One region of the Saccharothrix espanaensis DSM 44229 genome, then DNA from elsewhere that is predicted to be linked to it. Evidence: riboswitches for the same ligand, from Rfam matches in the RefSeq annotation. Region 1 holds a riboswitch; each other region holds the start of a gene.
What was found. A riboswitch is a leader RNA that binds a small molecule or an ion and turns the genes downstream of it on or off. The one in region 1 is predicted to bind cobalamin.
Positions count from the first base shown of each region.

Region 2: another riboswitch for cobalamin. It lies ahead of BN6_RS15350 (CbtB domain-containing protein); the one in region 1 lies ahead of metE (5-methyltetrahydropteroyltriglutamate--homocysteine S-methyltransferase).
Region 3: another riboswitch for cobalamin. It lies ahead of cobN (cobaltochelatase subunit CobN); the one in region 1 lies ahead of metE (5-methyltetrahydropteroyltriglutamate--homocysteine S-methyltransferase).

Region 1 is NC_019673.1:5,496,307-5,498,562, reverse strand. It holds gene BN6_RS23800 (ribonucleoside-diphosphate reductase subunit alpha) at 1-253, opposite strand, end outside; cobalamin riboswitch at 370-587, opposite strand; cobalamin riboswitch at 860-1,069, shown strand; gene metE (5-methyltetrahydropteroyltriglutamate--homocysteine S-methyltransferase) at 1,188-2,256, shown strand, end outside.
Region 2 is NC_019673.1:3,361,740-3,363,995, reverse strand. It holds gene BN6_RS15355 ((2Fe-2S)-binding protein) at 210-890, shown strand; cobalamin riboswitch at 1,147-1,322, shown strand; gene BN6_RS15350 (CbtB domain-containing protein) at 1,354-1,539, shown strand; gene BN6_RS15345 (CbtA family protein) at 1,548-2,256, shown strand, end outside.
Region 3 is NC_019673.1:2,733,615-2,735,870, forward strand. It holds gene BN6_RS12535 (hypothetical protein) at 1-819, opposite strand, end outside; cobalamin riboswitch at 827-960, shown strand; gene cobN (cobaltochelatase subunit CobN) at 997-2,256, shown strand, end outside.

The DNA.
Region 1 (2,256 bases):
GGTCCTGGATCTGCTCGATGTGCAGTGCGGTGTCGGGGCGGGCGTGCTTGAGCAGCGCGCCCTCCGCCTGCGAGGTCAACTCCGCCACGAGCGGGTGCAGGTGCGACGCCGCTGCCGCGACCTCGCCCTCGACGGCCAGGAACGCCTTGGTCAAGGCCACCTGGATCTTGCCTGGGTCGAACGCCGAAACGCTGCCGTCGCGTCGGATCACCCGCACCTGGCTGACCCCGGTGGCCGTGGTTGTGGTCGACAAAGCCCTCTCCTCGCGAGCCTCAACGGCCCGGAGCACGCGGCGACCACACAGCGCGCGCACGACGGCGCGTCATCCGTGTCGGCCCGCCCACGAGGCCCCGGACACGCGCGCGCCGGCCGGCGCGCGCATCGCTGGCAGGTCTTCGGACTCGCGGACACCCGGCCTTCCAGCCGGACCTACTGGCCGTCGCTTCCCAGGAGCGCGTGCTCCCAGTGCTTCGTGACGGCGGTTGTTTCCGCTCACCGCTGCGGGGCAGTCCCGGATTCGCACCGGGTTCCCTCTTGCCTCCTCGGCCCTCGAAGAGGGCGTCGGAACCATCGACGGGCGGAACACTACATGTTGTAGATCGGTCCGCAACACGGCCCCACATGGGCGTGTCGCGGACCGAACCTCGGGTGACCCTGATCGCCGGCCGGCGTGGCAAGGGTGGCGTGGAGACGCGTGCCGGACCGCGGCAGCACCATCCACAATGGACTGATCACTCGTCGGTAACGTGACTTCACGGCGGAGGAGCCCGCCGAGATCACCGGCACCCCGGGGAACGCTGCCGACTGCGGCGGTGGAGTGACTTTTCCCGGATCATGGGAGACCGTCCAGGGGTGCGTTACTCTCGATCCCACTGGTGGTTCGCTCCGGGCGATGGTCGGCCGGAGCGAGGCAAGAGGGAACCCGGTGTGAGTCCGGGACTGCCCCGCAGCGGTGAACGGGAACGAAAGCCGTCAATGAAGCACTGCGCGTGAGCGTGGGAAGCGACGGCCGGTAGGAGCGTGCTGTGCGCCCGTGAGTCCGAAGACCTGCCACCGGTCCGCGCGCCCACCGGGCCCGCGGTGTCCGGTGGCCTCTCGGGAGGGCTGCGGCGGACGCGGCTCGTGCCGCCCGCGAAGCGTCCCCGGGAATCCTCCGGCGTTCACGCACGCTCGCGAGGAGAGAGCCAGTGACCAGCGGAATCGGTGCCACCGTCCTGGGCTACCCCCGGATCGGTCCACGTCGGGAACTCAAGCGGGCCGTCGAGCGCTACTGGGTCGGGCGCACCGACCAGGACGCCCTGCTCGCCACGGCCGCCGAACTGCGCGCGGCCGGCTGGGCGGAGCTGCGCGACGCCGGGCTGGACTCGGTGCCGTCCAACACCTTCTCGTTCTACGACCACGTCCTGGACACCGCGTTCCTGGTGGGCGCGGTCCCGGCGCGCTACCGGCGCGAGTCGGAGCTGGACAGCTACTTCGCGGCGGCCCGGGGCACCGACGACCTGCCGCCGTTGGAACTGACCAAGTGGTTCGACACCAACTACCACTACCTGGTGCCCGAGATCGACCCCGGGACGGAGTTCCGACTGGCCGGTGACAAGCCGCTCGCGGAGTACCGCGAGGCCCGCGCGCTCGGGATCACGACCCGGCCGGTGGTCCTCGGGCCGGTGACGTTCCTGTTGCTGGCCAAAGGAACGAACCCGTTGGCCCGGTTGGATGACTTGGTGGACGTCTACGTCGAGCTGCTGGTGGCGCTGGCGGCCGAAGGTGCGCCGTGGGTGCAGCTCGACGAGCCGGCGTTCGCCGCCGACCGCTCGGAGGACGAACTGGCCGCGCTCGGCCGTGCCTATACCCGCCTGGCAGACCTGCACTCGCGGCCGAAGCTGCTGGTCACCGGCTACTACGGGTCTCTTGGCCCGGCGCTGGAAGTGCTGGCCGGCACCGCCGTCGAAGCGATCGGCGTCGATCTCGTCGCGGGCCCGGTGGACGGCATCGCGAGCGTGCCCGCGCTGCGGGACAAGACGCTGGTCGCCGGCGTGGTCGACGGCCGCAACGTGTGGCGCACCGACCTGCGGCAGGCGCTGGCCACCGCCGCGTCACTGCTCGGAACGGCCGAGGAGGTCGTGCTCTCGACGTCCTCGACGCTGCTGCACGTGCCCTACGACCTGGACGCCGAGACGGCGCTGGAACCGGGAGTGCGCGGGCGGTTGGCGTTCGCGCGGCAGAAGGTGCGCGAGGTCGTCCTGCTCGGCCAGGCGC
Region 2 (2,256 bases), 2.1 Mb from region 1:
CCGGTATCGCCGGCCGTCAGCGCCCAGGCGACCCGATCACATCCGCTCGCGCCATCCGCAGGAGTCGCGGCAATCAAGCCCACCACCTCCCACTGCAAAGGCACCTCCGCCGACTCCTGCCATCCCGCCGAGCCGAGCCGCGCGGCTGGGTGCGGAGCGACGGCGCGCGGCGGGGGCACTGACCGGACGGTGGCGGGCAGACTGGCCACGTGTCCGACTACTACACCCCAGTGCTGTCGACGCTGCGACAGATCCGCGGCTTGAGCCCGTTCTTCGCCTTGGACGTGGGACGTCCCGCTTCCGACGCGGACGGCGGCGGTTGGCGGTCTGGGGACGATCTCGCGGATGGGGCGGTGCTGTCGGGCGCGTTGCGGGCCATCGGTGAGCGGTACCGGACTGGGGAGGCTCGGGTTTCCGCGTCCTTGTTCTTCCTCGGGTACACCGCTCGGCTGCTGTCCCCGACGGTCGCCGCGCACGCCGTGGGCGGGGTCGCGCCGGACATCCGGCCGGCGAACGTGTGGTGGCACTACGGGCCGGACGGGATGCGGGTGCGGATTGGCGAACCGGTCGCCGGGGTGTCGATCTCCGCGTCGTTGGAGCCGGTGGTGGCGGCGATCCGGGACGTGGTGCCGGTGGCGCGGGGGCTGTTGTGGGGTAACGCGGCGTCGTCCATCGCCGGGGCGTTGCGGACGGTGAGCCTCAGCGGCACGGCGTCCGCCGAGCAGTGCGTGGCGCTGGGCGAGCGACTGCTGGACGAGCCGCCGCTGCGGGGGTCCGGCGACTTCATCCCGTTCCCCGGCGAGGTGGCGTTCCGGCGGCGCAGTTGCTGCCTCTACTACCGCCTCGACGGCGGCGGGACCTGCGGCGACTGCCCGCTCCCGCAGCAGTGAGCCCCAGCGGCGGCCACGGCGCGTGCCGAGAGGGCGACCAGCTCGAAAGGCGCGGGACCGGACGTGACGAAAAGCTGGCGGCGTTATGAAAAGCGTCCGTCGTTGGGACTGAACCGCTCGGCCAGCCGGTGCGGTTACCTGCGGCATCGGGTCGATCAAGGACGGGATCAGGACAAAAGCGGCGCTTGATCGTGTGTGGTGCAGGTGAGGTGGACGACAACTCGTCTGGTCGGTTGTGCCCGGACGCGGCGCACATTTACGGTTCCACAGCCGCAGTGGACGGGAAGCCGGTGGGAATCCGGCGCGGTCCTCGCCACTGTGACCGGGGAGCCAACCCGCCGAGAACGTCACTGGTCGCGCGGTGCGACTGGGAAGACGCGGGGACGGTGTCGATCCGGGAGTCAGGAGACCGGCTGCGGCGCGAGTTGTTGTTGACCTTCCACGAGGTATGGAGGAGGCCGTCTTGACGAGCCCCGCGCACTCCCTGTCCATCCCCATCCCCAAGTGGGCCTACGCCGTCGCACTCGTCGCGCTGCTGATCACCTGGCTGGTCCTGCAGGAGAACGGCGTCGCGCTCGGTCACGCCGCCGAGTCGCTGCACGAGTTCTTCCACGACGGGCGGCACGCGCTCGGCGTCCCGTGCCACTAGGGCCGGCCGTGGACACCTACAAGAACCTCCTGCTGCGGGGCGTCGGTGCCGGTGGCATCGCCGGCCTGCTCGCGGGCCTGGTCGGCCTGGTCGTGGTCGAGGCGCCGATCCGGGCCGCGCTGGCCGTCGAAGAGGCCCGCGCCGCCGCCGAACCGGTCGAGCCCGGTGGGCACGACCACGGCGAGATGTTCGGCCGGGGCACCCAGGTGGTGGGCGGCGTGCTCGCCGCGGTGATCGTCGGGCTGGCGGTCGGCGCGCTGTTCGCCACCGCCTACGCCGGGTCGCGCCGCTGGTTCACCGGCCGGCGGCCGTTCGGCCGGAGCGTGACGCTCGCGGCGGCGGTGTTCGGGGCGGCGGCGCTGCTGCCGGCCGTCAAGTACCCGGCCAACCCGCCGGCGGTGGGCGACCCGGAGACGGTGGACTACCGGACGGTGCTCTACCTCGGGCTCATCGCGGCCGGGCTGCTGGTGGTGTTCGGGGCGAGTTTCCTGGCGTCCCGGCTGGAGCACCTGAGCGGGCCGGTCCGGTCCACCGTCGTCGCGCTGGCCGTGGTCGTCGCGTTCGCGGTGCTCCTGCTGGCCTTCCCCGCTCCGCCGGACGCGGTGCCGGCGGACATGCCGAGCACCGTGCTGTGGGAGTTCCGCCTGGCGTCACTCGCCGAGACGGCCACCCTGTGGCTGGGCCTCGGTGTCGTGTTCGGCCTGCTGGTCGACCCGG
Region 3 (2,256 bases), 2.8 Mb from region 1:
GCCGGCCAGCAGCCGTGCGTCCAACCGGCCCAGCGGCACGCCCGCCACGAGGCGGTCCGCCGGGGGTGGGGAGGCTGAGGCCGGACCGGTGGAAGCTGGGCCGGTGGAAGCTGGGCCGGGTGCGACTGGGCCGGGTGAGGTTGGGCCGGGTGCGACCGGGATCACAGTCGCGGTAAGGGTTCTGGGGCTCGAAGTGGCCAGGGCGGGGGTGGTGGTGCTCAGGGAGGCGGTGATCTTCCGCACACCGTCGTCCACTTCGGACAAACGCCACGCGGTGTCGCGGATCGCCTGGAACTCCTCGGCGGCGGCGACCACGGCGGCGACCGGGTCGGTCACGCGCAGTCCCGAATCCTGGCCGGCCAGGAACAGCGCGTCACCCACCAGGCCGATGTCGCCGCCCAGGCCGCTGACCGCCTCACCGATCGTGACCAGGAAGCGTCCGGGCAGGTAGGCCAGTGCGGGGACCCGGCACAGCGCGGCGTCCACGGCGTCCACCAGGTCCTGGTTGTCCTCCAGCGGCGCGGCGATGATGTTGCGCATCCGCTCGTGGGTCGGCGAGGGCAGCAGGCCGGCCTCGCGCAGACGTGCGCCCAGCTCGTGCTCCGCACCCGGTGTCAGGCCCCTGATCTGCACGTTCGCCCGTGACGTGAGTTCGATCGTGCCGTCGCCCAGGTCCAGCGCGGCCTGCCGGACGACGTCGAACCGGTCGGCGGTCAGCGTGCCGCCGGGCACCCTGACCCGCGCCAGCCCGCCGTCCGCGGCCCGGTGCACGTCGACCGCGCCGGGGCAGGCGTCGGGGCGTTCACGGTCCTGGGGCATGGGCTGGATGCTAACCGCCCGTTAGGGTGACTTCCGAACGGCGAAGCAACAGGAGGAAGCCGGTGTGAATCCGGCGCGGTCCCGCCACTGTGACCGGGCGCGAGCCCGGGAGTCAGGAACTCCGCCCGCCGTCCCCTACGACCTGGGGCGAGGACCCCCGAGGGATGGAGCCCGCACGTGATCCTGCTGCTGTCGACCTCTGACACGGACCTGCTGTCCGCCCGTTCGAGCGGTGCGGACTACCGACTGGGCAACCCCGCCCGGCTGACCGCCGACGACCTGCCCGCCCTGCTGGAGGGCGTCGACCTGGTGGTGGTGCGCATCCTGGGCGGGCGGCGGATGTGGGAAGAGGGCCTGGACCGGCTGCTCGCCGGCCCCCGCCCGGTGGTGGTGCTGGGCGGTGAGCAGAACCCGGACGCGCCGCTGATGGAGCTGTCCACCGTGCCCGGCGGCGTCTGCGCCGAGGCGCACGCCTACCTGGCCCACGGCGGCCCGGTGAACCTCGCCGAGCTGCACAAGTTCCTGTCCGACACGGTCCTGCTGACCGGGTTCGGCTTCAACCCGCCCGAGGCGGCGCCGAACTGGGGCGTGCTGGAGCGGCCCGAGCCGGCGGGGTCGGTCGAGTCGGTTGGGCCTGTCGAGTCGGCTGAGTCGGTTGAGACGGGCCGTGCGAGGCCGGTGGTGGCGGTGTTGTACTACCGGGCGCACCACGTGGCCGGGAACACGGCGTTCGTGCACGCGCTGTGCGACGCGATCGAGGAAAAGGGCGGCCGGGCGCTGCCGGTGTACTGCGCGTCCTTGCGCACGGCGGAGCCGGCGTTGCTGGCGGAGCTGCGCAAGGCCGACGCGCTGGTCGTCACGGTGCTGGCGGCGGGCGGGACGAAGCCCGCGACCGCGTCGGCCGGTGGCGACGACGACGCGTGGGACGTGGGCGCGCTGGCCGAGCTGGACATCCCGATCCTGCAAGGGCTCTGCCTGACCAGCAGCCGTGCGGCGTGGGACGGGAACGACGACGGTCTGTCCCCTTTGGACACCGCGACCCAGGTGGCGATCCCCGAGTTCGACGGCCGGATCATCACCGTCCCGTTCTCCTTCAAGGAGATCGACGAGGACGGCCTGACCGTGTACGTGGCAGACCCGGAGCGGGCGCTGCGCGTGGCCGGGATCGCGGTGCGGCACGGGAGGCTGCGGCACATCCCGCCGGCCGACCGCAAGGTCGTGATCATGCTGTCGGCCTACCCGACCAAGCACTCGCGGATCGGCAACGCGGTCGGCCTGGACACCCCGGCCAGCGCGGTCCGGCTGCTGGCGGCGTTGCGGGACAACGGTTACGACATCGGCGACGAGCTGCCGGGCGTGGCCGAGCTGGACGGTGACGCGCTGATCCACGCGCTCATCGCGGCCGGCGGCCAGGACGTCGACTGGCTGACCGAGGAG